3 regions of the Nostoc sp. JL23 genome follow, and region 3 is predicted to be linked to each of the others. Evidence: predicted binding sites of a transcription regulator. Region 3 holds the regulator's gene; each other region holds the start of a gene.
The links. Region 3 encodes NtcA, which controls nitrogen genes in cyanobacteria. Its sites were predicted from a motif close to TNTGTANNNNNNNNTACANA; they were not measured.

Region 1: HWQ42_RS34085 (DUF3120 domain-containing protein) is a predicted target of NtcA. The motif match lies at 7,009-7,028, and genes of this name have one in related genera.
Region 2: HWQ42_RS16930 (Glu/Leu/Phe/Val dehydrogenase) is a predicted target of NtcA. The motif match lies at 3,352-3,371, and genes of this name have one in related genera.

The regions. Positions count from the first base shown of each region.
Region 1 covers NZ_JABXKN010000153.1:297,026-307,018, reverse strand. The annotation lists gene HWQ42_RS34100 (family 10 glycosylhydrolase) at 141-2,954, opposite strand; gene HWQ42_RS34095 (TIGR03279 family radical SAM protein) at 4,191-5,516, opposite strand; gene HWQ42_RS34090 (undecaprenyl-diphosphate phosphatase) at 5,749-6,573, opposite strand; gene HWQ42_RS34085 (DUF3120 domain-containing protein) at 7,031-7,810, shown strand; gene psbU (photosystem II complex extrinsic protein PsbU) at 8,401-8,829, shown strand; gene nadB (L-aspartate oxidase) at 9,015-9,993, shown strand, end outside.
Region 2 covers NZ_JABXKN010000079.1:11,251-21,243, reverse strand. The annotation lists gene HWQ42_RS16945 (alkaline phosphatase family protein) at 205-1,578, opposite strand; gene eboE (metabolite traffic protein EboE) at 1,594-2,820, opposite strand; partial or broken gene HWQ42_RS16935 (IS4 family transposase) at 3,004-3,204, opposite strand; gene HWQ42_RS16930 (Glu/Leu/Phe/Val dehydrogenase) at 3,455-4,744, shown strand; gene HWQ42_RS16925 (DEAD/DEAH box helicase) at 4,900-8,163, opposite strand; gene HWQ42_RS16920 (N-acetyltransferase) at 8,307-8,852, shown strand; gene HWQ42_RS16915 (polyribonucleotide nucleotidyltransferase) at 8,954-9,993, shown strand, end outside.
Region 3 covers NZ_JABXKN010000128.1:121,703-131,695, forward strand. The annotation lists gene HWQ42_RS26835 (hypothetical protein) at 1-111, opposite strand, end outside; gene HWQ42_RS26840 (cupin domain-containing protein) at 132-479, opposite strand; gene HWQ42_RS26845 (cyclopropane-fatty-acyl-phospholipid synthase family protein) at 572-1,348, opposite strand; gene HWQ42_RS26850 (GNAT family protein) at 1,432-1,971, opposite strand; gene HWQ42_RS26855 (hypothetical protein) at 2,140-2,541, opposite strand; gene HWQ42_RS26860 (aldo/keto reductase) at 2,839-3,705, opposite strand; gene HWQ42_RS26865 (heavy-metal-associated domain-containing protein) at 3,980-4,180, opposite strand; gene HWQ42_RS26870 (DUF3146 family protein) at 5,061-5,324, shown strand; gene HWQ42_RS26875 (Holliday junction resolvase RuvX) at 5,379-5,834, opposite strand; gene HWQ42_RS26880 (DUF3084 domain-containing protein) at 5,985-7,475, opposite strand; gene ntcA (global nitrogen regulator NtcA) at 7,644-8,315, opposite strand; gene fabI (enoyl-ACP reductase FabI) at 8,695-9,471, shown strand; gene hisB (imidazoleglycerol-phosphate dehydratase HisB) at 9,567-9,993, shown strand, end outside.

The sequences.
Region 1 (9,993 bases), on a different contig from region 3:
ACAAACTAGTTTATATCCAGCGGGCTTTCTGAAAGTTGAAATAACCAATCTTCGTTCCAAATTTCACCACCTTGAAAGGGCTAGAGTTAGGAGTTTTCTTTTGTCACATTGTCTCCCCTGCTTCCCGCCCCTCTGCCTCTTCACAAAGGACGTAACTGCAACCGTCGTTCGCCATAACGTAATAGCCTTTCTATAGTTACGAGCCGATTTTCCCAAACTTTGACTTGATAAGAATTCGACTTAATTTCTTGGCTCATCAATACCCGAAATTGAGACTGGAAGCGAGTTAGAGAGGCTCTCGCTACGAGTAACTTACTAGCAGAAGGGGAAGCGGCAAGTTGATTTAAAGCACTGCGTAAAACTTCTGCCTGGTTGTTAAAATCTGAAATTTTCTGAGATGGTCTTTGTCGTTGGTCATTTTGGAAAACAAATTTCCATTCCCGTTGTAGCGCGGTGTAACGGATGGCGGCAGTTTGAAAAGGCTGGCGGTGAGGAATCGGTTCACTTGTTGTAGATTGAATCCTACCTTGGGTGCTACTAAAGATTTTTTGGAGATCGTTGCTAAAATTTTCTGCGGCAAATAGTGCATAACCACTAACTGGCAAGTCCCTTACCAACTGGAGTTGATCGAATGCCCCGATGGTTGGCAAAGAAAGTAAGCGAATTCCCGGCACCAACAACGTAGCTCCTAATTGTTTAGAGGCAATCCAGGGTTGGGCTAGTCGTTGAAACCGAGAAGTATCGAGAGCATAAGTCATGGGAACAATTAAATCTACATCCCCCCGCCTTGCCCAAGTTTCCCAATTTTGTTGAATTTTTTGAATCCGTTCTTGTTCCGGCAAAGGAAATACTGCAACCGACAAAATCAAATTAGGTTGCTTTTGTCGTAACTGCTGTGATACTTGGGCGACAAAGCTATCAACTTGCTCGGTGCGAAATGTTGTCCACTTTTGCCACAAGTCTGTTTGGCTAGGAGAAATATTCACTGGATCTACACCAGTAAGTTGCTGAAATTGCGCTCTTGCAGCTTTCCCATAGCCATAGGTTCGACCTGCTGATGGGTCTTGAAAAGGGTAGCGAATGTAGTCTAGCTGTAGACCATCCACCTTATATTTAGTCACAATTTCCTCATACAGCTTGAGCAAGTATTGCCGCACTTCGGGGTTGGCTGGATCGAAGAATGGCTTGCTCTGACCAATGGGAATCATATTGCCTAAATTATCGTAGTTTGCCCAATCGGGATGAGCCGCCAGTACTGGCCCTGGATAATTAGGATTAAGGTTGAGAATTTCATTATGGCGTTGATTGCCAGCAGCAAAAGTCCAAACCCAAGCGTGTAATTCCATGTCTCGCTCATGGGCTAGTTTCACCGCTTCTTCCAGTGGATTCCACCCACGAATTAATGGGTTTTGCTCTTTTGCGACTTGGCTCGGATAAATTGTATAGCCAGCGTTAACAGTTTCAAAAAAGACGGTATTAATCCCAGCTTGGGCGAGGCGATCAAAAATCTGTGCCAGTCCCGCCTTACTACCAGCACGAACAATTGTCCCTCGATCTAACCAAACTGCGCGAATTTCTGGTTGAGCTAGCTTCCGATCGACAGGAAACTGTTGCCACAAAATTGTTTTAGCGGCCAGCCATTGCTGACGAGCCAAAGCGTAGTTTTTTTGAGCAATCAACTGGGGTAAATTTTTGGCAATTAGCCTTGCTTGTGCTAATGCTTGGTCTTTACTTATGGCTAGCGTCCCCAGTTTGGTTGAGGCCAATTGTGTTGGCTGTTCTTTGACAGACTGGGGGGTATTCAAATCCCTAGAAAACTGCTTCTCCTCAGATATTGTTTCGCCAACATTAGCTGCATCAGCTAACACCGCTAAATGAGCGCTTTCCACCCGACCAATCAGATTTTCTAGCTCTTGTTGGAGAGCGATCGCTTGCCTGTTATCAATCGGCTCGTTGGAGTTGGGTGCAACATCCAAACGCACCGCTTGTTCTAATTGGTCAATAGCCTCCTGAGAACTTGGAGGTTTGACCATAGGCAGCGGTCTAGGTATGGGAGCAGTGGCAGTTTTAGGAGGAGATGAGAGAGATGAACCGCCCCCCTGCCCCTCTGCTCTCCTGCCCCTCTGCTCCCCTGCCCCTCTGCCCCCCTGCACTGAGGACACAGCCGCCACACTTGTAGAGCAGCTTTGGGAACCTCCTGCTATTTTTTTGGTGCGATTTGATGGTGCTAGTGCTGTCAAATAGTGATTGATAGTAGTTTTTAACCAGGCATTATCCAACTCGGCTGTTGAGGCTGTATCTGTTCCCCAGCGCCAGCCCAAAAAGGTAGAACGCTCAGTTGTCACTACTGCGGCCGGATTATCTTTAGAATTCCAAACAGCAGGAGATTCACTGCCCATATCATTAGGAATCACAACGCCACCGCGCACTTTACCAAAGAGTCCAGTTTGATTTGTCCATTGTGGGATCTTGGTTTTTGCAGCTTGAATCTGTTCTGTGTCACTAAAGCTGAATCCCCAATAACCTCCCAAGAGCGATCGCAATAATTGCCGCACTCCTGGCGATGACAAACTACCTACAGGCCCACTAGCAATCAAACGCCCTCCCTTACTCATCCAGTCTTCTAGGGCGATCGCTTGAGTTGGTGTTAATGTCTCGACGTTTGGCAAAAATAATACCCGGCGATCGCCCCAATCTGCCCCACTCTTGACATCATTTAGGGAAATTACACAATATTTCACCCCTATTGTCTGTAAGCGATCGCTTATCCCTGTCCATTGATTTGCATTTTCTTGGCCATACACTACGCTCAATACGGGTTCTTCAGTCGCCGCCGTTACTGGCAAAATACTCAAAAAATTTAAAACGACAATTTCACAACTTAAAATAAATAATCTTCTAGCTTTTTTAATTTTTAAACTTATATCTTTTTGGTTTTCCTGATACTTCACCAGTGACTCCTTACTTCATTATTAATTAATTTAGTTATTACTCAGAATTCATTAGTACAGAATATAGGACTCTAGCTTGATTCCTAGTAAGTTTACTGAGATTCTCACCCGGATTAAGTAAAGCTAATATTTGGCTTTTCAAAAACCAAATAGAATTCCTATAAGCTTTTCGTAGAAGTACTTAGTGAATGACCTTCATCAATCTAGCCTATCAAAACCAGTAAAAAATGCCAAGATGGATACTCAAATTGCCCAGGAAATTCTATAGAAATTGTTAGCTATTACATTGCGAATTTCATTCCATTGGTGACTAGCTTTTTAGAAAATTTCGTGTTTACCAATTCCAATAGGCTTTTGGGTAATTGCAGAGAGTTTTCACTTAAACCTAAAATAAAAAATGCCACTCTTATTCTAATTATCTGTTTTTCAGGGTTTTGTGAGTTAAAAAAGTAATACTAGTGCATCTTAAAGCCCTCACCCTAAATCCCTCTCCCAAGCTTGGGAGAGGGACTTTGAAATTGGCTCGGCTTCCGTTCTCACAATTTTGGGAGAACGGGTTGGCGGATGAAGGCAGATTTAGTATTTGTGCAATAAGTCTAATTAGTACTCTTGACGCTCGCCAGAGTTAAACTAATAATAATTTCTCACGAGCTTTTCTAGAAAATTTTAGATAGGATCAGACAATAATTTCAACAGTTGCAATTACAATCACCAAAATTTATTAACTGTAAAAGTCAATCAAGTTTATATAAACCCACATTGATGTAGAGACGCGATTTATCGCATCTATAAAGCAATACAGTTCAGTTAAGCAATTTATTTCCTTCTCTTTCTTCTCTCTGCGTCCTCTGCGCCTTCTCTACGAGACGCTACGCGAAGGCGGTTCGTTAAAAAACTGACTTGGATAACAGAGTTTTAGCCTTAACTGAACCGTATTGATCTATAAAGACCAATTCTCTACACCAATAACCCTTGCATGAATCATATTGATGTAAAAGTAAGCAATATTTTTATATTCAATTAAAGTTTATCAATTTTGGATTTAGCATCCAAATGTTTGGATACAAAAAAATAGTTTGAATTTAAAGGCTTGAAGTTATATCAATTGAAAAAATGTTTACGACACATAACCCCACCCCCAAAACTTTCCTTGGTAATAATAGGAGTTAGGAGGGAAATTTTGATATGCACTTCATCCACCTGGGAACTACTAAAGATTAAAGAGCTAACAAAAACAGCTTAAATAATACAAGTGTTGATTAAATCTTCAACTCCTCCTACTGGTAAGATTTTTGTCTCCAGTTTGCAGGCTAGTTCTTCAATACTCATATCATCTAAAAATACCAATTCCCCATGTTTGAGCATTACATTTGGCAGTAAAATTCCGTCCCCCAAATCTTGCCCTTGTAAGTTCAATAGCAAATCATGACCCGTTAATAATCCCGTAACAGTGATTCTCTGTCCCCAATAATCACTACATAAAGCACGCATATTTACTTTTAATCCCTCAACAGAATTTAACCGTTCCAAGATAGGTTTAAAGGCGTTTTCTACTGCGTTGCCTACTACCCAAGTTAATGTCCTCTGAGGATAAACTTTTGGCGGTAGTAATTCTGTTGCAGCGACTGCAAATTGCTTGATAAACAACTGAATTGAACCAACACCATTATCAATTTGGGGATACTCTTCATATTCAGATTCGCTCGGTAATTCTTCACCAGCAATTAAAAACCACTCATCAGCTAACCAAGCGACGTTAGAGGAAAACTTTTTGCGAAATTGTTGCGAGAGTATTCGCACTTGAGAAATCACTTCTTTCGCTTTTTCTCTGGTTACGGGTATGAGTTCGTCTTCTGGAGGCCGAAACCTTGTCAATCCCACTGGCACAACTGCCACCGACGCCACCGTAGGTACTTCACCAGTATGAAAGGATGCTAAATCTTTTAGGGTTTGCTCCAGGTGTTCACCATCATTTATACCCGGACAAACAACCACTTGAGCATGAATTTGTAGCCGTCTTTGTTGAAACCACTTGAGTTGTTGCAAGATTTGCCCCGCACGGGGATTTTTCAGCAGTCTAATTCTAACTTCCGGCTCCGTGGCATGAACAGAAACATACAACGGAGACAAGCGCATTTGTTCAATCCGCTGCCATTCTCTTTCTGGCAAATTGGTCAGGGTAAGATAAGAGCCGTACAAAAAGCTTAGGCGGTAATCGTCGTCTTTAAAGTACAAGCTGGTGCGCTTACCTGGTGGCTGTTGGTCGATAAAGCAAAATGGACAGCGGTTATTGCACTGAATTAAGCCATCAAATAGGGCAGTTTCAAATTCTAGCCCCAAGTCTTGGTCGTAATCTTTTTCGATTTCCAGGCTATGAGTTTTACCAGTAGCGTCTAAAACTTCTAATTCTAAGACTTCATCAGCACACAAAAACTGATAATCAATTAAATCGCGGGGACGTGTACCATTGATTGCAACGATCGCATCTCCAACTTCAAAACCAATCTCTGCGGCTATTGAGTCTGGAAGAACCTTGGTAATTCGGGCAGGATGAATGGTAGTCATGGGGAATGGGGCATTGGGCATTGGGCATTGGGCATTATAGCGTTTCTCAGTTGAGTCTAATACAGACCTAACCCCCAGCCCTTTCCATACTAGTGTTGGGGAGTAAAATTCAAAGCCTCTCTCCTTGTAGGAGAGAGGTTTGGAGTGAGGTTAGATTGTATTACATACAAACGAGCAGTCGCTATAGTCATTTGCTTTGCACAAAGGACAAATGACTAATGACTAATGACTATCATCCTTTCCAACCTGCTGCGATCGCTAGTAAGATAACACTACCGAAGGCTAATCTATACCATACGAAAATCAAAGTGTTTTTGGTTGCTAAGTATTTGATCAAAAATGCAATTGATAGGTAAGAAAAAATAAAGGTTGAAATAATTCCTACAATTAACAGTCCAACAATGTTATCTGGCAACTGGTGTTCTTGAAACAACTTGAATATTTTCAAGCTTTTATACAGCGTCGCAATGGTAAGAGTTGGAAACCCTAGCAAAAATGAGAATTTCGCTGCTGTATCGCGTTCTAATCCTAAAAATAAGGCAGTCGTTAACGTCGAACCAGAACGAGAAACGCCTGGAATCAAAGCAAGTGTTTGTCCCAATCCAACTAAAATACCATCCCGAATCTGCAATGAATCAAAACCTCGCTTCCGAGTACCAATTTTTTCTGCCAAAGCTAGTAGAAGTGCCATGATGATTGACATGATGCCAATAATTAATGCACTCTCAGGTAAAACATCTTTCAAAAGGAAGCCAAAAATTAAAGCGGGTAGTGTTCCGACTGCAATACCGACAAGAATCTTCCATTCTTCACGTTGCCAGTCTTTAGTTTTTAATGCTTCGATCCCACCTTTGACAATACTATAAATCAGTGACCAAAAATACCCCACAATTGCTATAACACTGCCAAATTGAATTGCATCAACAAAATCTTTAGAACCTAGTTCTTTCCAACCAAATACCTTTGTCACAATTAGAAGATGTGCGGTGCTACTGATTGGCAAAAACTCTGTAATACCTTGAACAATACCTAAAATAAAAGCTTGAATAAACTCCATATACAATTAATACCTTTTTCCTATTCTAGAGATCGTGATGAACATTTTTTAGTTGATGATGTTGCTTTATATACTTTCTATTGCACCCAATCTTGTAGAAAATTCAATTTTACCGATCGATAACATCATCGAAGACGCTGACTATGTTCTTACACCCACCTCAATAAGTCAACGCAATTTAAGAAATTCATCAAACTTTAATATTTAGGGGACTAATACCAGCTCACTTTTTAACTATTAGATTTTACCCTCGCCTCTGTGTAGTCCCCCATTTACAAGGAACTACAGAACAGTTGTGTAAATAGTCCAACTTGAATGGATTCGTCAGGTGCAGAATGTTTTGTTTGGTTTGCGCCAGTCCTAGTGGAATTTTCAGTATAATTACAATGCCCCAGGGGGGGATTTGAAAATGTGATATCTTAAAGAAGATAAAGTTTAGTAACAAATATTAAAAACTTTGATTAATAATACACTGTCCTCCTACAGCGCTTCTACCCCTTCTATTGATACCGAATTGGATTTAGCTGATACTGGACAGAATGGTATCAGACAATTGGAATCTACACTTTCCTTTTCTCCCTCTCTACCCTTATCTACTTCTGCCCGACAAACTTGGTTAGTGTTTGCGGCGGCAGTGTTTTTGGTAACAGTCCCAGTATTTATAGAAGCGCCAATAGTGCGATCGCTACCAATTCTGAGTTTAGCCCTGACAGGATTTTGGGTGTGTCTAAGTTTTGCCTTAATGTCACGCCCTGCAACTTATGTCTGGGGGGATTTGCTCTTGGGGTTTAGCTGGAGTTGGTTAGCAGGAGCGATTTACTGGGGTTGGTTACGTTGGGAACCTTTATGGCATCTGCCGGTGGAATTTATCGGCTTACCGTTTGCTTGCTGGTGTCTGGCGAAGAATTGGGGCAAGGTAGGTAACTGGTTTTATTTAGGTTCTTTACTCGGTACAGTTTTAACAGATGTATATTTTTATATAGTAGATTTAATGCCCTATTGGCGGCAAATCATGAGAGTAGATGCAGATTTAGTACCGCAAATCTTACAAAATGCTCTCATGCAAGTACAAGCACCTTGGGGGCAAACTTGGGCGATACTTCTCGCCGTAGTGCTATTAACAGTAGGAATTTCAGCTTTAGGTCGAAATCAAAAACACTGGTATGCCTTTGGTGGCGCAGTTTTAAGCACAATTTTAGTAGACAGCCTATTTTTGTTAGCTGCGATCGCAGCGTGAAGAAGGCAGGTAACACTTAATATTCCAATAAGCGTGTAGGCTTCTCTTACTGAGACTTTTCCCAGCCCAATCTACGGCACATCAAAAATGATGCTATAGATGATTAATTAGTTAAGAAATATTACATAAAAATCCATCAGCATCAAGTCTTTTTTGGTAAGGTTTTCGATCTTAGAAATCGTACAGTTTGGTGTCTGCTTAGGAGGTAGAATCAGCCACCCCGAAAAGATTTCGTCTAGCTGGGAATGCTGCGGGGATCGTCAATGCAAAGCGATTGCAGCGATGTAGGTACTCTTTCCACGATGAAAATTTTTGGCAAAAGTATAGTCAAACCCAGTAACGGTAAATATTGTGGATATTAATACGCTGTATATTAGTTTCTGATGACTGCTGTGTTGACTAAGCTATCAGCTTTTGTCCTTTGTCCTTTGTCCTTCGTCCTTCGTCCTTGGCGCTCTCACGTAGAGGCATTAGCGGCTTCCCGCAGGGTATGACTAATGACTAATGACTAATGACTAATGACTAATGACTAATAACTGTTGTTAGCTTAAAACTTTTATTTCTGTTTGATGGAAAGAGGTAGAAAAATCGTGAAAGGATTGGCGCGTTTATTAACAGTGTTTAGTTTGTTACTTAGTTGCTGGGGATGGTTGGGAACAACTCAGATAGCCCAAGCTGCTAGTTTCAACAGTTTTGCTTTTCCCCAAGTCCCAGTTCTGGCAATTGAGCGGCAGAATCGGGCAGACGCTAAACTAGGAACGGAATTTGGTAAAAAAATTGATTTGAATAATACCAACGTCCGAGCTTTTCAACAGTTTCCAGGGCTTTATCCCACCCTGGCTAAGAAAATCATCACCAATGCTCCTTACCAAAAGGTAGAGGATGTATTGGATCTTGCCGGATTGAGCGATCGCCAGAAAGAAACCCTGCAAGCCAACCTCGATAAATTCACCGTGACAGAATTAGAGCCTGCCTTCAATGAAGGAGACGATCGCTTTAACAACGGTATCTACAGATAACTGAATTGCAGTTAATTTAGCAAATAGCAGCCCACTCCTGATTCTAGGGAGTGGGACTATTTATATTAGAGATAAGGGGAATGAGGGAGATGAGGAGACAAGGGAGACAAAGTAAAATCTTCCCCTGCCCCCCTGCCCCCCTGCTCCCCTGCTCCCCTGCCCCCCTGCTCCCCATACCCATTACCTTGTCTCAGATAGATATTCCCAGCCAATTTGATGTCTTAGTAGTCGGCGCTGGTGCCGCTGGACTATACACAGCGCTGTGTCTGCCAGAATCCTTGCGAGTCGGTTTGATTACCAAAGAAACCGTTGCTTTATCCGCCAGTGATTGGGCACAAGGTGGCATTGCCGCAGCGATCGCCCCAGAAGATTCTCCCACGCTGCACATTGAAGATACGATCCAGGCGGGTGCCGGTTTATGCGATCGCACTGCTGTCGAATTTCTCGCCCAACACGCCCCTAGCTGTATTCAATCCCTAGTTAACTTGGGGGTAGCTTTTGACCGTCATGGTCAAGCCTTAGCTTTAACTTTGGAAGCCGCCCATTCTCGCCGCCGTGTTCTCCATGCTGCGGACACTACAGGGAGGGAAGTTACTACCACCCTCACCGCCCAAGTATTACGTCGCCAAAATATTCAAGTCATTCAGCAAGCTTTGGCTTTGAGTTTGTGGATTGAAGCCGAAACTGGTTGCTGTCAAGGAATTAGCCTGTTTTATCAAGGTAAAATCACCTGGGTAAGAGCTGGTGCTGTGGTACTGGCAACCGGCGGTGGCGGTCAGGTATTTGCCCAAACCACTAATCCGGCTGTGAGTACCGGTGATGGGGTAGCGATCGCAGCTCGTGCTGGGGCTATCCTCCGCGATTTAGAATTTGTCCAATTTCACCCCACCGCCCTCACTAAACCTGGTGCCGATCGCTTCCTAATCAGCGAAGCTGTACGCGGCGAGGGGGCACATCTCATCGATAATGAAGGGCGACGTTTTGCCTTTGATTACCACCCTGCGGGTGAACTTGCACCTAGAGATATTGTCAGTAGAGCAATTTTCAGCCATTTACAACGTACCGCTATTGATTTGGCTACTGCCCATGTGTGGTTGGATATGCGCCCCATCCCCGCAGACAAGATTCGTCACCGCTTTCCCAATATCATCAAAGTTTGTCAGC
Region 2 (9,993 bases), on a different contig from region 3:
GCAACGAAAAATTCAGCTTTTTGCTCCCCTCTCCGTGTCGGAGAGGGGTTGGGGGAGAGGTCAAATAAGACTTGTCGAACTCACATTAATTCATAGTCATAACGAGTTTATATATAAAGCATACTCGATATGATTATGAATTACAATGAATTTTTTTGTATTTTGGTAAGATGTAGAGACGATATATTTCCTCTATACTGCCTTTCAGGTATTTAAATGTTTGAGAATCAACGAGCAAACATCTGTCGCCTCAATTTGATGTTCATTAACGAGGTGAGTCTGATGGCTGATAAATAGAGGCCCTTCATCTGAAGAAGTGGTGATATTACCGTGAGAGCCACGCACCAGGGAAGCATCCAGAGGGATCACATCCATTAAGTAGCGAAAACCCAGTTGTTTCTTAAGTAACTTGAGAGCAATTTTTCCTTGAGGAAATTTTATTTGCGGATCGAGGAAAAGTTCGACAGGATCATAACCAGGTTTGCGGTGGATATCTACAGTTCTAGCAAAATCAGGCGCTTTCGCATCATCAAGCCAATAATAATAGGTAAACCAAGCGTCAGATTGAGCGATCGCTACCAACTCACCCGATCTAGGATGATTGAGATGGTAGGCTTGTTTACCCTCTTCATCCAACACCTGTGCCACGCCTTCAGTCGCCTCTAAAAGCGATCGCACTTTCGGGATATACGCCGGATCGTTGACATATATATGAGCAATTTGGTGATCCGCAACGGCAAAGGCAATGCTAGCACCAAAATCGAGCAGTTCTCGCCCCAATTCTTCTCGCACAGCAATTAAACCATTTTCCCGTAGTACGCGGTTCAAATCCACAGCTTTAGAAACTGGGGTAATGCCATACTCAGAAAGAATAATTACCTGAGTATTACGTGCTTGAAAATATTCAATTAAATTCCCACAAACAGCATCAATTTCTCGCAAATCTGCTTGAATCTGTGTTTGATTGTTACCAAACTTTTGCAGACAGTAATCTAAATGTGGTAAATAAACTAGTGATAATGTCGGGCTATAACGTTCCTCAATCCATTTTGCGGAATTGGCAATCCATTGACTAGAACTAATGGAAGTTTTTGGCCCCCAGAAATCGAACAGAGGGAAGTTTCCTAAATCAGATTGAATTTGCGATCGCACATCACTAGGATGTGTATAAATATCAGGTAATTTTCTCCCATCTGCGGGATACATCGGGCGCGGTGTAATCGCATAATTTACTGAGGAATACATATTGTACCACCAAAAAAGGTTGGCACAAGTGAAGGTTGGATCGATTGATTTAGCTATTTCCCAAACTTTGGGAGATTGTACTAGTTTATTAGATTGTCGCCAAAACTTTACTTCACATTCATCGCGGAAGTACCAACCATTAGCAACAATTCCATGTTCATCAGGCAACTTTCCTGTTAAATAAGTCGCCTGAACCGAACAAGTTACAGCAGGTAACACTTTTTTGATGGAAGCTACCTGTCCAATAGCCGCCCAAGAAGATAAAAACGGCGTGCTTTCTCCTAGTAAACTGGGCGTTAATCCCACGACATTTAGAACAACTGTTTTCTGCATAAAATTAATTTCCTCTTAATTGGCGGCAAATTCTTTTAATACCCACTCATACTCACGCTGAATAGAAGTCGCTAAATCTATCTTCATTTCTGATGGCAATACATCCCATGTGTAAGTCTCAATTTCTAAATGTGAGCAAGCATTGTTTGTCTGAAGTAGATGCAAAACAGTAGCAATGTCATCTTGGGTAGATTGCAAAATTTGATAATCATGAATAAAAATTGGCACATGAAAGTGAGTGCGCCATTCTTCAGCTAGAGATTGTTCTAAATGTGGTAATGCAGCTATTAAGTCAGGATAGTGATGAAGTGTACCATCGCTGCGACGTTCTATTACCTGGTGTAGATAGGTAGATTCAGCAAAAGGACGTAAGCGTTCAACTATCAAACGACGCTTTTCAACCTCAGCAGGTATTTTTACTTTAATTGCTGCACTGATTTGAATTTTGCCAATTTTAATTCCTGCCGATTGCAAACGCGTAAATACAGATTGCGGTTCCTCATATTCAACTGAAAAATGGCAGGTGTCATAGCAAACTCGAACGTGTTCTAGCAATTTAATTTCTGCTAAATTCTGTTCAATATTTAGCTTTTCTAATAAATAATTACCGCCAATTGGCAATAACCAATTTTCATAAAAATCAATTATTTCTGAAGTGTTTTCAATTAAACCATCAGGCTCAGGTTCTAAATCAATATGAAGGATTTTGCCTGTTTCTTCACGGATACGAATCATTTCTACAACAACAGATGCGATGTTCAAACAACTCTTTTTCAGAACCGTTTCAAAAGTTGTTTGGTCTTTTACCCACCAAGGTTTATAGGATAATGGTAGTGTAGAAATTCCGCCATCAAGCCCTTGGGGTAATAGACTAGCTAAAATATGTGCCAAGTTTAATGTATAATTAGCCCGTTCTTGTGTAGACCAATCTGGTGCATAAACTTGGTCTTTTACCACCTGTCGATGAAATCCGCCATAAGGGAATCCGTTTAAGGTGAAAACATATAAATCTTGTTGAGTTAGCCAAGTTTGGAATTGAGCCAAGTTATTACTTTCTAAAAGTTCTTTTGCAGCAACATCAGCTAACCTCAAGCCGATACCAAAAGCTTCTGTCGGCGATAAACATGATTTGAGTTCGGGAATATATTTCTCTAAATTGGCGAAAACCTCTAGCCAACTTTCACCAGGATGAATATTACTGCAATAAGTTAAGTGAAAATTATTGTTTTTTGTAATTTTCATTTTCTAGCTCTATCCTTTGTATATGTAATCTGTTTTCTTTGGCTTAAACTATTTCACAAAATACTTGCTACATATTCATGGGTAGGGGCGCACATCTATCATTGGTGTCAACTTAAGAAGATAAAGCCCAAATTTGTTGGGTGTAAGCGTCAATCTCAAGGGTGACGCTTATGCCTAGTTTTGACTAATCCAAACCGATAAGGTCAGTATTCTGTCGTGGAATGCTTTCTTTTCTTCCTTTTCGTACAATTTCAAGGGTTTAAAGTTGAGCGGAGATAGTAAAGAGTAGATTTTTTGCTCAATTTCCTCTATTGGCGGCATCGGTACTTGTTTTTGTTGCCGCAGGTCTGGGTTTCCTATTCGCGCTGGGCGTTTTCTACTCATGATGTATCACTAAGGACATCTAAATTGATGTCCTTAGATTACATCTTATAGTTCCTTTTTGCTTAAGTTGACACCAATGCACAGCTGTGCGCCCCTACAAATGATGATTTTTAAATAATTCTCACTTATCAGAATATAAAATATAAAACTGTAACAAAAACTACAAAATTTCTATTTTCTCAAAAAAAAGGATAAGCTAAATACAGATGATATCCGGTTCGTAAAGATACCGTGATTAGGAGAAAATTTTATGATTTCAAAATCCCTGTTGCTGTCAGAACCTGCTTCTCCAGCGCATATATGCCCATTTGATCAAGCCTGTAGCTACTTAGAGGCGGCAGCTAAAGAATTAAATTTAAATCAGGGTTTGCTGGAAATTCTCAGCCACCCGCGTAAGGTTGTCACGGTTTCCATTCCTGTGAAACTAGATAATGGGGAAATACAAGTTCTCGCTGGACACCGGGTACAGCACTCTGATGTCTTAGGCCCATACAAGGGTGGAATTCGTTACCATCCGGCTGTGACATTGCGCGAAGTATCTGCTCTAGCAATGCTGATGACCTGGAAATGTGCCTTGTTAGGTATTCCTTACGGTGGTGGGAAGGGTGGCATTGCTATAGATCCCAAACGCTACAGTGTTGGTGAATTAGAGCGAATCAGCCGCCGTTATATCAGCGAGTTGATTAAAGATATTGGGCCTTCTGTAGATATTCCTGCGCCAGACATGGGTACTTCTGCCCGTGAAATGGCTTGGATGATGGACACCTACTCTGTAAATGTTGGTCATGCTGTACCAGGAGTTGTAACTGGAAAGCCCCTTTCTATTGGTGGTTCTCTGGGGCGAGAAATGGCAACCGGACGTGGGACGATGATTATTGTCCGTGAGGCGCTAGCAGATCGAGGTAAATCTTTGGTAGGAGTGCGAGTAGCTATTCAAGGTTTCGGTAACGTCGGCTGTGCCGCAGCAGAATTACTATATGAAGCAGGCGCGAAAATTATCGCTGTTTCAACTGGTGCTGGCGGAATATTCTCCGAAGTTGGTCTTGATATTCCCAAGTTGAAAGTCTACGCTGCTGAAAATCGCAAGAGTATTGTGGGTTTCCCGCAATCTGTACCAATTAGCAATGCAGATTTATTAACTTTATCTTGCGATGTCTTAATACCAGCGGCTTTGGAGAACCAAATCACTGAAGAAAATGTGAATCAAGTGCAGGCGCAAATTGTGGCAGAAGCAGCTAACGGCCCGGTTACTCTTGAGGCTAACTTGGCCTTAGAGGCGCGCGGTGTGACAGTGCTACCCGATATTTTGGCGAATGCTGGCGGTGTAGTAGTCAGTTATTTAGAGTGGGTGCAGGGTCTTTCTTACGTATTTTGGGATGAGGAGCGCGTCAACCGCGAAATGGAGCATTTGATGGTGCAAGCGTACCGCAAGGTAATTCATCAGTCGGAGGTACGGCAAATTTCTTTAAGGTTAGCAGCTTACACGTTAGGGGTAGGTAGAGTGGCTCAGGCGCTGACTGACAGAGGCCTTTACCCTTAATATTTGGGCATAGACAGCAGTTTTCAATTGAATAAACAACATATAGGGGCACAACAATAATATTGTGCCCTTATATATTATAAATAGCCAGTGTTTCTGTTACGCGATCGCTTTAGCACTCAATTCAAGCACTAAAGTTCTTACTTACTACGAATTTACTCTGCATCATCATCAATTACTGCACTGCGATCGAGCAGTAATAAGTTGCGAAGTTGGTCTGTATCCATTTCGGTTAACCACTCTTCACCAGCACCTACAACTTGTTCAGCTAACTGTTTCTTACTTTCAATCATGTCATGAATTTTTTCTTCTAAAGTCCCAGTGCAAACAAATTTATGTACTTGTACATTCCGGGTTTGACCAATCCGAAATACTCTATCTGTGGCTTGATTTTCCACGGCTGGATTCCACCATCTATCAAAGTGGAATACATGATTTGCTCGTGTTAAATTTAGTCCTACTCCACCGGCTTTCAGAGAAAGAATCATAATCGGTGGCCCTTGAGGATCGTGTTGGAAACGGTCGATCATTTCCTCACGTTGCTTTTTACTGGTGCTGCCATATAAAAAGAATATTTCTCGCCCTAACTGTTTTTCTAAATAGGGTTTAAGTAATTTACCCCACTCAGCAAATTGTGTGAAAATTAGAGCGCGATCGCTTTCTGCTAAAACTTCTTCTAACATTTCTTCTAGCCGCAGAAGTTTGGCTGAATTATGTTGCTCTAATGTCGCTTGTTTCAAATATTGGGCTGGATGATTGCAGATTTGTTTGAGTTTGATTAACAAAGCCAAAATCATACCCCGACGTTGCAATCCTTCAGCAGATTCTATTTCTACTAAAGATTGTTCTACAACTTGTTGATAAAGTGCAGCTTGTTCACCAGTTAAACCGCAAAATACGGTCATTTCTTGCTTATCTGGTAAATCTTGAATGATGTCGCGATCGCTTTTCAATCGCCGCAGTATAAATGGTTGCACTAATGAACGTAATTGAGTCAAAGAAGCCGTATCACCATACTTTTCAATTGGCATGGCAAACCGCCGCTGAAAAAATTGCTTATTGCCTAAATATCCTGGATTGAGAAAATCTAAAATAGACCAGAGTTCTTGGAGTCTATTTTCTACTGGTGTCCCCGTCAACGCAATGCGAAATGTCGCTTCTAATTCCCGCACTGCTTTTGACTGCTTCGCCTCTGGATTTTTCACATTCTGGGCTTCGTCTAAAACAATTATCTGCCAAGAGACACTTTGCAATGACTTGATATCTCGATGAAGTAGTGAGTAGCTAGTAACGATTAAATCGTGCTTTTTCACTGCTTCTAAAAACGCTTTTCCTTTTGGGCGTTTGTCACCGTGATATTGCAAAATTTTCAGACTTGGTGCAAATTTATTGACTTCTCTTTCCCAGTTGCCTAAAACTGAAGTTGGACAAACTAGCAGTGTTGGATTTTCTAGTGCATCCTGTTCTTTAAGATGTAGCAAGAAAGCAATGAACTGCACGGTTTTACCGAGTCCCATATCGTCGGCGAGACACGCACCCAAGCCCCAACGTTCCAAGAATGACAGCCAAGCAGCACCACGTTCCTGATAAGGTCGCAACTGTCCTTTAAAGCCTGTTGGTGTGGGTAAAGGTGCGATCGCTTGATTATTACTTAACGCCCCAATCAACTCTTGCAATGCCCCAGATGCCTCAAAGCTAACCACTGGTAATTTTTCAATTACTTGGGTATCCCCTGTACTGAAACGCAAAGCATCTTCCAAGGAAAGCGCCATTTGGTCTTTGCGAGTGGTAAAAAATGTTTGGGCTGTTTTGATGTCCTGGGGTCGCAATTCTACCCACTCCCCGTTAATTTCCACTAGCGGACTATTTAAAGCCACAAGTTTATCAAACTCAGCTTTAGAAATAGTCTGTCCGCCAATTGCCAATTGCCATTGGAAATTTAATAGACTCTGCAACCCTAAACGTCCCTGCTTTCCTTTTGGGGTTTCGGCAGTAATTTTCAAACCCAAACGATTCGCCCAGCCTTCACGATTCGCTAAACTGGGAGGCAAAATTACCCCTAAACCGCTGTCTTCTAACCTCCAAGCTACAGCTTTGATAAACTCATAAGCTTGGATGGGGGTGATCCGAGAAGATTGGGGATATTCGGTTTCAAAGCTGGGTGCGATCGCTGGATATAATCGGGAAGCTACCCCCAAACCTCGTAAAAATGTTTCCTGTGGTTGCTCAATTGTCCGATTTTCATAAACCAATCTTTCAACTGGATTGTTCCAAATAGTTATTGCATCCACTAAAAACTCTGGATCGTCAGCCGCTTGCAAAAAATACGCCAATGTCCAATCTGTTTCGCCAGACTCTGGAGAACGCAGTTGAAAACAGGTACGAAATAGACTTTTAAGAGTTAATTGGTATTGTAGAGGCATAGTCCAAGCCTTCAATGCCGCTTCCAGTCTTTCCACTTCAATTGCATCTGCATTGACTATGTGAGATGCACTAGTTAAGGTTTGCAACGACTGTCGCACCCCAGACGGTAAAGATGCAATCGCCTTAGCTTCCATTGGAGGTTGAGAACCCATCATTTCTCGCACTTGGGCATCTATCGTACTGTTGAGAAATCCCAAAAGTAATTCTTGAGGTTCTGTGGGAAAGTCTACATAAAGTAGGGATTGGGAAAACTCCTCCCCAGTCCCCACTTCCTCTTGATAAGTGCGACAAACCAACGGTATATTCGCAGAAAATCTTTCTAGGCGGGTTCCATCTACTGCACTGTCTAGAAGTACTCGCCACTTAGCAGCAAATGCACCATCTGATTCTCGATCAATTGTTGGTAAAAACTTACAACGTGAGATTAAATCTAAACTCCATCGGGCCACCTGCGACCAAAAGCGTAAATCTCCACCCAAAAAAGCATCTTCCCCTTTAGCAGCATTTAGGGGAATAGCGGCGAGAAATTTTACGGCTTCGCTGGCGTTGAGACAAAAACCTTCAACTCGCCACGGTTGCAAATATTGCGGGGAGTCTGTATTTTCCCCCAAGCTGGCAGAATGTACAGGGAAAATCGCTGTTGTTCCTTTATCGCTACCTTCTGGGATATAAGTTGGTAGGGCAATGATTTGAGAGTGCGTTGGTAAACTGATTTCAGTGGCACTGGCGGCTTTGCGCGTTCGCCCAGTAGTTGCGATCGCTTTGCCCGCCGCAGGCATCGCAACTTGGGGTTTTTGGATGAAGTTGGTAATTGCCATGTTCTGAGAATGCAACCACTCACTCAACTCAACCGATGTCATTGCCAATGGATGTAGTGCTATATCTCCAGATCCATTCGACTCGAAATTCACTCGTGGCGATCGCCAAGTTTCCCCCCAAATAAATAAACAACCATTTTGATTTTTTAGTAACCAATTACAGTGTAAAATCGCCATTTGCTAACTACTTAGATTTCCCAAAATTTAAGAACTAAAAATCGCTACTGTTCTATTTTTTGTATCTTCTCAAGAAGACTTGTTGACCAAAGTTTGCATATAATAATTATTTCAGAAATTAGTTAATACAAAGATTATTAATAATGAATTTACCTCTAATTAAAGTTTTAAAAAATGGGATATTAGTGGAACTAGATTATATGCATCCTCAAGAGGAGGAGGCTGTAAGAGCATTACTCAATCTTGTAATTGTTGAAGGTAAAACCTATCCCCAAAAGCAACCTCTCTCTCCGACAGAATTTTTAGCTTACTGGTTAAGCAAGGATGCCTTTGTTGTCAGGACATCTGTTGTAGATCCTACACACAAGCCAAAAGAAATATTAGGGGCGTTTTATTTAAAGCCAAACTTTTCCGGTCGGTGTAGCCATATTTGCAACGCTGGTTTTATTGTACAACCTGAGTTACGCGGTCAGGGTTTAGGACGGTTCATGGGAGAGGCTATGCTTTCGATCGCAGCAAACCTGGGCTACGAAGCAGTGATGTTTAATTTGGTCTTTGAGACTAATATACCTTCAATTACACTTTGGCAGTCGTTAGGATTTGAGATTATTGGGCGAATTCCGGGCGCGGCGAAGCTAGAGAATGGGCAGGTAGTGGACGCGCTAATCTTGTATCACACTTTGCGTTAAACGACTTGTCTATCTTTGTATGTACTAGAAGTCAGCCATAGGGCATAAATGTTAGGATTGCCACAGAAAGAGAATAGCGAAAGAGAAGGAAAAAAAACTGAATGGCAGAAGTTGATAAGTCAATATCCTTCGATGGAAGGGATATTCGACTGAAAGTAGGCCTACTAGCTCCCCAGGCAGGTGGGTCGGTTTTGATAGAATCAGGGGACACATCCGTTTTAGTGACGGCTACGCGATCGCAAGCTAGAGAAGGCATTGATTTTCTTCCCCTTACTGTAGATTATGAAGAAAGGCTATATGCCGCTGGTAGGATTCCCGGCGGGATCATGCGGCGTGAAGGTCGTCCACCAGAAAAAACAATTCTCACCAGCCGTCTTATAGACCGTCCCATGCGTCCTTTGTTCCCCTCATGGTTGCGGGATGACTTGCAAATTATTGCCTTAACGCTGTCGATGGACGAGTTAGTTCCACCCGATGTGTTAGCAGTTACAGGCGCTTCCATTGCTACCCTGATTGCCCAGATTCCTTTTAATGGGCCAATGGCAGCAGTGCGGGTTGGTTTAGTGGGAGATGATTTCATTATTAACCCCACATACGCAGAAACCGAAGCGGGAGATTTGGATCTGATAGTAGCAGGTTCACCACATGGCGTGATCATGGTGGAAGCGGGAGCCAATCAGTTGCCAGAGCGAGATATTCTCGAAGCGATTGACTTTGGTTATGAAGCAGTGCGGGACTTAATCAAAGCGCAGCAAGATTTAATTGCAGAACTGGGTCTAGTAATAGTGCAAGAAGCACCACCAGAAGTAGACCAAACGTTAGAAAATTATATCCGCGATCGCGCCAACGGTCAGATTAAAAAAATCCTGTCTCAATTTAGTTTGACTAAACCCGAACGCGATGCAGCTTTAGATGTCGTCAAGGATGAAATTGCCGCGACGATTACTGAACTGTCAGAAGAAGACCCGATTCGAGTTGCCGCAACTGCAAATAAGAAGGCACTTGGTAACACTTTTAAAGATATTACCAAACATTTCATGCGGCGACAAATCATCGAAGATAACGTCCGCGTTGATGGTCGTAAACTCGATCAAGTGCGTCCGGTTTCTTGTTTAGTTGATGTCTTACCAAAGCGAGTCCA
Region 3 (9,993 bases):
TTGCAACCCAGGTGAATTGAGAACTTCAGTTAAAGGTTGTGATAGTATTTCTTCCAACTGAGTTTCAGAAAAGTTTAAATTTTGAGCAAAAGTTAAAAGTAGCGATTTCATTTTTTAGACTCCAAAATTAACTAATTTTTATCTGTGACTTTTTCAGAAAGGGTGAGCAGAAATGTCAGGTTTTCTTCAGCTTTTAAGGCATGAGGTGCGTTAGCAAGCATCAACACGAAAACACCAGGTTCAAGTACAATATCTTCTCCAGATAAAGTGAGTAGACCTCTGCCTTCAATTACATTGATGGTGGCATTCCGAATAGAGGTATGCTCAGAAATATCAGTGTTAGCTGCTAGGCAAAATAAAGTGTATTGACAAGCGTTATCTTTCAACAGTACTTTGCTGAAAACTCCCGCACTGGGATATTCAATTTGTTCTCGTAGTTGAGTAATGAAAGATGGAGTAGTTGCGATTGAATTGGTCATAGTATTTTGAGATGATGAATCGTAAGGAAGGCTGATAATCATTCAAGGATGATCAGTATTTATCAGGCGATGGTTTTGGTGAATAAATTATGTTACTGGGCAACAGCACACAAAATGATGTAGCCTAATTCGTGTTGGTATTTATGAAAAACTTGGTGAATTTCTAAAACCCGCTTGCGGATATCTCTCTGCGTTAAGATATTCCACAAAATTCGAGTTGTGTTGAGAAAACCTTCATCTTGAAATATCCGCCCTAAATTCAATAAATTCATTGAGTCAGTTTGGCATTTCTCTACTTGCAATCCTACTGTTGCAAAAGCCGTAATCCAGTTGGATTCTGATAGTGGCGTAGAATTAACTCGAATTACTCGTGCTAAGTCAACCCGAATTTGTTCTTCTTTATCACTGGCTAACAGTTCATGGGAGAGAAATTTACCTCCCGGTTTGAGTCGATTATGAATTTCAGCTAAAATCTTGGCTTTTCCCAATGGGCATTGCATTGTGAGAATGGCTTCTGCCAATACATAATCAAACTTTCCTGAAATTGCCTCTAGGTTGAAAATATTACCTTCAATTATTTCGACTTGATTTTCTAACCCAGCAGCACAGATATTAGTACGCGCACGAGCTACACTATCAGGATTTTTTTCAATACCTACTACTTTGACATGGTAGTTTTTTGCTAAAGCGATCGCACTATATCCAAAGCTAGAACCTAGCTCTAAAACTGTCTCTTCAGGCTGAAAGTTTGCCCACTGAAATAGTTTTTCGGTGGCTATTCGTCCACCAGGACGGAGATATTTTTTACCCGCTGCTGCTAAGACTTCGTGTCCGGTAGCTGTTTGGAAATTGAGGATAGTGTTGGTCATGTCTGTGACCCTCTGAACTTGTCTTACCCTCAATTTCTCAGGAATTTATGATATTGTCTCTGAGGTAGCTCATAGAAGCAGTATTACTTTGCTTTCCATTCGTGGTCAAGGATAGCGTAAAGAAAGTTGTCGTACCATCTGCCTTTGATTAACTCTTTTTCCCGCAGATGACCCTCACGACGCATACCAATTTTTTCTAATACCTTTACAGAAGCAACATTCTCTGTAACGCACCAAGACCAGATCCGATGCATTTCCAGTTCTTCAAAGCCGAACTTTAAAATTTCCTGTGCTGCTTCTGTTGCATAACCTTGTCCCCAATATTGAGTATTTAGTTCATAGCCGATATTTGCTTCTCGCATTTCCGGGTCATTTACACGGATGCCACAATTGCCAATCAGCCGATTTTGTTCTTTGAGGACAACAGCTAACTGAAACTTAGTCCGAGGTTGCTCTTTTTGCTGATCGATAAACATCTGGATAAATTCGCAAACATCTTTCTGTGTGCGTTCTGTCCAGTAGTTGTAACGCAAATACAAAGAATCGCATTGATAGGCAAAAACTGCCTGCCAGTCTGCTTCTACAAAGTCACGCATTAGCAAACGGTGTGTTTCTAAAATCATGTTTTTGTTTATAAGCTTATTGCAGACAATCTATAAATTTTAACTTTTACATTTTTCACCTTGAGGAGTAGCATCAGGGTAATAGATAATGATTGCTTTTGAGGGGTGCTTTTCTATCTATCTTGTTGAGTTGTGTGGTGCGTTAGGCTAACATGTTGCGACTATTGGTCAGACATCCAACTTTACCATTTCATCAATCATATCTAATATTACCTGGTCTATAGTTAGATCAAACTTTCTAGCGAATAACTTTTCTGATTCCCTAATTTTTTCAAAATCTTTTGTCTCTAAAATCCTGGGATGGATTGAGTTAATATTTTCCCAGTCTAGATATCTTAAGTGATCGTTAATTATTTTGTCCTTAAAAGGTGAATTTAAAACAAGTATTTGGTAAAAAAGCTCATCTGCCATCAAAGTATAATTAAAACGATTAATAAACTTAGGGTTTTGTTTCACAAAATTATCTATATGGATAAAAAACGAAACATCTTTTGTATTAAGTTGATGAATAAGACGCGCTAATTGCTCAGGATACTTATGTGCTAAAATGATGTATGCAATTTTCAACATAGAAGCATTAAATATAAATTTGTTATCTCTACTTTCAATATTGCAATCGCCAGATTTTAAACTGCATGAATTGAATTTTAAATTAATTAGTTGGATAGCAATACTATATGCAATTTAATTTCACAGACAGCATACTTTATAAAAACCCGGTTTTTTTAATAAACCGGGTTGATGAAGTTTTTTAAAAGTCTGTTGGCTTGGAGTTTTAAATTGTTGATTACGCTGTCTTAAACTAATTAAATGTAGAGCGTAAATCTTAGGCAACTTCCACTAAATCTACCTAAGCTATTAGAATGATTAAGTTGCCCGATCAATTTTTTGCACTTCTTCATCAGATAGTTTCACATTGATGGCTTGTGTTGAGTCTTCAATACTAGAAACCTTGCTAGCACCAGGAATAGGCAAAATAGCAGCTGACTTAGAACGCAACCACGCTAAGACAATATTATACACCGACACGTCTTTTTCCTTAGCTAATTTAGCGATCGCAGAAATATCTTGCAAGTCCTGATGGCGACGCCTACCACCAAATGGACTCCAAGGTAAAAAAGTCAATCCTTGCTGTTCGCAATACTTTAATACACCGTCATTTTCTGGCTGTCGTTGCCAAGGGCTGTATTGATTCTGCACCGAGACAATATCCACCACATCCCGCGCCCGCTTAATTTGTTCAACGGAAAAGTTAGAAACTCCCACAAACCGAATCAAACCAGCCTCTACTGCTTCTTTAACTGGTGCAAGGGATTCTTCAATAGTGTAATTAGTATCGGGAGAATGATATTGCCATACATCGATGGGTTTCGCACCACCCAATGCCTCAAAACTGATTCGAATTGTTTGGCGCAAATGTTCTGGGTTGCCGTTGCTTGTCCAGTTACCATCGGGACGCATCAACCCGCCCTTAGTTGCTACAATCACTTGGCTAACATCGCCTTTGTAACTACTAAGTGCCTTGTGAATTAGCTGTTCATTGTGGTGCTTATCTGACTCATCTTTGCAGTAAGAATCGGCAGTGTCAATAAATGTAATACCCAAATCCAAGGCACGATGAATAACTTGGATTGATTGTGATTCAGGAGGGCGATTAGAAATTGACATGGGCATACCACCCAAACCAATCGCACTTACAAAGATACCAGTTTTTCCTAGCTGTTTGGTTTCCATGCTTTTAACTATAGCTTTCTGACCCAATTATCTATCAGTTAGTTATTCATCATAAATCCTCCCTAGTACTTAGACTTGAGGAGAAGTGAATTTAATTTTTATTGATGCTTACCAATATTTATATACTTTTGCCATGCTGTCAGAGGAGGAATAGTTACAATCGAGTAGACTAACTTATTAATATTTACGCCCGGAAAACGGACGTAAATATCATTAATTAATTGTGCTGGCTGAATTATTTCCTCTAAATTTTTTAGAAAATTTAGAAATTTAATTAATAGCCCTCTATAGTATAACCAGCAGATTGAACCATCTGTTTAATTGACTCTTCAGAAGCTGCAGCATCTACAGTTACTGTTTTAGTATCAACATTTACATCTACTTTGGCATCAGATTCCATAGTCAGAATAGATTTAGTTATTTTCTTGGCGCACTCATCACCTTTAATATCTGGAACTTTCAATTGAATTGCCATTACTTACCTCATTACGTAAACTGAAAATTACCTTTAATAAATATAATATCGATTTGAAGAGTGAGCGCACATCTTACTTGAGTTAGGGAATTGAACATCACAAAAATAGTAACAACTAATAGTTATATCTAAATCATTATTGACAAATTATTTAGGCAGCAAAACTAAAATAAAATACCAAAATATATAAAGTTATTTATGAAAATGCACTTAGTGCTACTAACTTATAAAAAGCTGCTCGTTTAGTTTCTTATGAAGACTCCACCAGACATTCCCTCTGTTTTCTAGGCGTTGCTGTTCGACATAGTTGTTCTTGTAGCACAGCCCGATCGTACAAGCGTCTATACGTAATTCACGAAACCTTTTTATCTGTAGTTTTTAATTTATTGTATACTTCAGGTACTTTTGCCCAACATTTGAAGTACATATAGATTCAAAAAACAGCTATCTTGCGGCATAAATATACTGTGGGCTTCGCAACAAAGACTTTCAGCGACACAATTATGATAAGAATGTTAGACACAGCTAATTTGGGTATTTAAGCTAGAGAACGATTCCTGAAATGTACCAGTAGTTGAAATGCGATCGCTTAAAGCAACGAAAAATTAGCATTTATCGTTTGATTTATTTGCCAATCTCTATGACGAACTATGACTCTCGAAGTAAGACTCGCTAACGCTTCTCTATAAGACGCTACGCCTAGCTTGCTTAAGCTATAGGTGATGCGCGATTTCAGGATGCTGAAGTCATCTTGCTTATAAACACAACCTAGTCAACTACAAATACCCACTTTGTCAGTTTGTCTAATTAAGATATGTTTGGTAAATAAAATAAATAGCCTACATCATCGGCTGTTATTCCACACTTGACATAAAGCATTGTGAGTGCAAAACGTCTGCCAGAAACCATTGCCCATGTCAGAATTACCCGCCAATCCTGGCAACACGGCTTCTTAGAAGGCGAAGTGAATGCGGGTGAGTTTGAGTGGCATTTCCAGTGGCATTTTCGCCGGGGAGAACTTGCCGTCAAGCCTTCCCAAGGCCGCGCCTTAATCAAAGAACCCCTCGGTCGATTTTTGGAGCAACAAGATTATCAGCTAGAGCCTGGAGGAGACTATGCTTTTACGATTCGGGCGGAACTTTAAAAGTAAAAAGTAAAAAGTAAAAAGTTAGGAGTTAGGAGTTAACGATCTAATTCCTCACTCCTGACTGCTTAGTGTTGATTCCGTGAGGCGATTTAAGTATCTTTCGATTAAGAGGATGGCAACAATGTCATCTATAGGTCTTGGTGGCTGTCGTAGACCCTGTGGCAATAGCTTGATTAGCCCTTTGGGCGGGAACATTTGCCAATAGCGATCGCGTGCTTCTAAGGTTGTGTAGCGCTCATCCACTAAGATAATACTCAGCGGTTCTGTCAATTCTTGATATAATTTCTGTCTCCACTGTTTGGCTGTAGTTTGGTCGCCCATGACCATCAAAGAGATCGGAAACCTTTGACGCAGTGTTTCAATAGTAGCGATCGCCTCTTTTGCTAACACCACCTGATGATAATACAGTTGCCGATCCAGTCCCATCACCGCTAAACCACACTTATCTCGACCTGGATCAAACCCCAAGATGACTGGTTGCGTTGGTGAAAATTCACGGAAATTCATAATAAATTAAAAATTAAAAATTAGAAATGTGCCCTTACAGGAATCTTGCTACGCGTAGTGTCTGCTAAATAAAAAATGCAGCTACAGCAACTATTTTGACTGCTGTTCAATATGTTTAAATCTTACTAATAACAGTGTGCAAATAATTTTTTAAGTACTAAAAATAATTTTTCCGTTAACTATTGCCACCAATTTTACTCTCAATGGCCCGGCTGTATAAGTATCCTCTGCTGCGATCGCTTTGATCTCCAAGGGTTGATTATACTGTCTTAGTTGGCTGACAAAGCGCAGAAAAGTCCCCTCTACTTGCACATTTTCGACAATTCCGGCATTACGGGCACGAAATTGGGAAGCAGAAATTAGTATTTCTAACCGCTGCTGTAACTGATAAGATGTCATAGTTTTGGAATCAGCAGTAGTTGTGGCTAGCACCGCGCCTCCCGAAAAAACCAGTTGATTCTGGGCTGTATCCGCGAAAAATTCTATCTGCTTTTCTCCCCTGACGTAATTACCAGCAGAGAAAATTCGCACGACGTATTCTTTACCATCCTCAATCTGCTTGCTTAATTGATCGACTCTATCCTGGGTTACGCGCAGTAGCTCTACATTTGCCGGATTTGCACCAGGCTCGCTTAATTCGAGGTTGGCGTTGCGATTGGCTTCTTGTAAAAGTTGTATCACTGCCTGACGAGCCGCAGCAGGTTGAGTAACACGAATTACAGCAGCGGACAAAACTTGACCACGAACTAAGGCCAGCTTACCCAAACGCAGGTCGCGGTAGGACTGATAATATTTTTCCAGCCTGGCAACTTCTTGTTCTAGTTCCTCCTGTTGTGCTTCCAATTCTTTGAGGCGCGATTCCCGTTTGGCAATCACTTGCTCTCGTGCTGCAACTTCTACATTACGTTTTTGAATTAGTTGATCCAATTGGGCAATTTTTTGATCGCGCTGTTCTATGGCTTCTTGACGGTTGGCAAGTTCGCGATCGCGTTTTTCAATTGCTGTTTTGGCTTCGTCAATGGCTTTTTTAGCTTCCGCATAAAGCCGTTGACGTTCTGTCTTCAGTAGTTCAACTGCCGCCTGTAGTGCCTTTCTCTGGTCGTAAACGCTTTGCAATTCAGCTATGGCTTTTTGATATTGAGTTACAACTCGATCTAGCTGACCTTGAGTGCGTTGGAGTTGAGTTTGGGTTTGGGCTTGTTGACTAATTGTGCGGTTTAACTGAGCTTGTGTTTGCCTCTGTTTAGCATTTGCCGCCTGCAAGGATTGATTAATTGCCTGCAAGTCTTGTTGTGCCTTTGCTTGGGCAATTCTTGCTTGGTTTAGCTCACCCTCTACCTGACTTTTCTGAGTTTCTGCGGTTTTTAGCTGTTCCCGCTTCTGTCTGAGGTCTGTTTGAATATCTTCTAACTCAAAGACTCCTTTTCGTAAGCCTTCATCGGCAGCGAATAAAATCCCTAAAGTTGATGCTGAAATTAAACCACCAGTAAAAATTGTTACTAGTACGGCAGTGTTTTTTGGACGAAGCTTAAAAAGTGAGAGGCGGGCTTTGCCAACTCGTGTGCCGATGCGATCGCCAACGGTGGCAATTACGCCTCCCAGAATCAAAATTGCTGCGATGAGGATGTATCCGGTGGTCATCTTTAGCTACCGAAATCCTTCCAGATACAGCCTACTACTTTTAAGCATTCTCTGAAAAGAAGTGGAAATTGGCAATAGCTGAAATTATTCAATTTTAGATTTACCTCTAGCTATTAGTGTCATTTTTCAAAATACAACACGCGCCGATTCCCCTTTCTCCAATTGTTTTTATGTGAACTGTCTACTTAAAGTAACAGGTTTATGCACAGTAATCTTCTTTTTGTGGATAGAAATCATCTTTTTCTCACGCAAATCTCCCAATAGCCTAGTAACGGTAACACGAGTTGAACCAATTGCCTCTGCGATCGCTTGATGAGATAATTTCAAATCAATAGTGATCCCATCTGCACAAGGAACGCCAAAATCTCGACAAAGAATTAACAAAAAACTTACCAACCTAGAACCCATATCTCGGTGGGCGAGAGTTTCAATCATCATCTCTGTTTGTAAAATTCGCGAAGACAGACCTCGCAGCATTAACATTGATAATTCTGGATTTTCCTTGAGTGCTAGCTCCACTTGTTCAATTGGTGCCGACAGTAATTCCACAGGAGTAAACGCAACCGCATGGTAAAACCGATCCGACTTATTTCCTGTCAGCAATGACAATACACCAAAAACACTATTTTCCCGCAGCAACGCTACCGTTATTTCCTCTCCTGCCTCGTACACCCTGGAAAGTTTAACAGCACCTTTCAAAAGAAAATAAACTCGTTCGGCAGGATCGCCAGGAAAAAAGATCGTTTTATTGCGTTCAAACGTTTCCACAACTGGCGGAAACGCCCCGGTCGCCATCTGACGAAAAACATTTGCTAGGGCTTTATCTTGTGTCACGATCATCTCCCTTCCCCTACCCAATGCCGGAAAAACAAAAACTGATTACCTAAGAATACACCCGAAAAATGAATAAAGCACCGTCAACCTTTCTGTACTTTCCTATACTCAAACTAATCTCTTCATAACTCTTTGTTTATAATGATACATAATTGTTGATCCTTTCAGCTACAACTTGTTGATAAGTAGTTCCAATAGCTGTATTCAAAAGGTTTTTTGAAGAACAAATAAAGATATCTTGAGAATATCTTTATAAAAAATCAAGATTTTTGTCACAGCAAACACCCTTATCAATATTCATTTTTGTCAATCCTGTATAAAACAAAGACAAAACGTGCCTCAGATTCTAGTATGCTCCTAATGATCGATCGCATTAACAATTTCTATGCTAAATCTGACTGGAAAAAATGCCCTTGTTACAGGTATTGCCAATAACCGCTCGATCGCCTGGGGCATCGCTCAACAGCTGCACAAAGCCGGAGCAAACCTGGGTATTACCTACCTGCCGGATGAACGCGGCAAAATGGAGAAAAAAGTTGCGGAATTGGTAGAACCCCTCAAACCGAGCTTATTTCTTCCCTGTAATGTCCAAGATGAATACCAAATTAAATCTACTTTTGAGACAATCCGCGAACAGTGGGGAAAGCTAGATATCCTCATCCATTGTCTAGCCTTTGCCAGTAAAGACGATTTGAGTGGAGATTTTAGCCAAACTTCTCGTTCTGGCTTCAACACCGCTTTAGAAATCAGTACCTACTCGCTAGTGCAGTTAAGTGGTGCAGCGAAACCTTTGATGACGGAGGGAGGTAGCATCGTCACCCTGACATATTTAGGTGGTGTTAGGGCAATCCCCAACTACAACGTCATGGGAGTTGCTAAGGCGGGGTTAGAAATGAGTGTGCGTTACCTAGCTGCCGAACTAGGGCCACAAAATATCCGCGTCAATGCCATCTCCGCAGGTCCCATCCGTACTTTGGCATCTTCAGCAGTGGGTGGGATTTTGGATATGATTCATCATGTAGAAGAAGTAGCTCCCCTACGACGCACCGTCACTCAGCTAGAAGTAGGCAACGCTGCGGCTTTCTTGTGTAGTAATTTGTCCAGCGGTATTACCGGACAAATTCTCTATGTAGATGCAGGATATGAAATTATGGGAATGTGACGCGATAAAGTTAGGAGTTAGGAGTGAGGAGTTAAGAGTTATAAATTTTTAACTCATAACTCATAACTCCTAACTTTTAACTCTTTCCACTCCCCATGCAAACAACCAATCGCCAAGTTAATTCAAACTACGATCGCTTAACTGAAACCCCTCGGATTGCCACTGTTCACCGCACCACTGGTGAAACTAATGTGCAAGTTACCATCAACCTGGATGGTAGAGGAACTTGCACAGCAGCAACAGGTATTCCGTTTTTGGATCACATGTTGCATCAAATTGCCTCCCACGGACTGATTGATATAGATGTCCAAGCCAAGGGAGACTGGGAAATTGACGATCATCACACCAACGAAGATGTAGGCATTACTTTAGGGCAAGCTTTTAACCAAGCATTAGGCGACAGAAAAGGTATTGTCCGCTTTGGTAATTTTCTTGCACCACTGGACGAATCCTTAGTTCAGGTAGCGCTAGACTTTTCTGGACGGCCTCACCTCAGCTACGGCTTGCAAATTCCTACTCAGC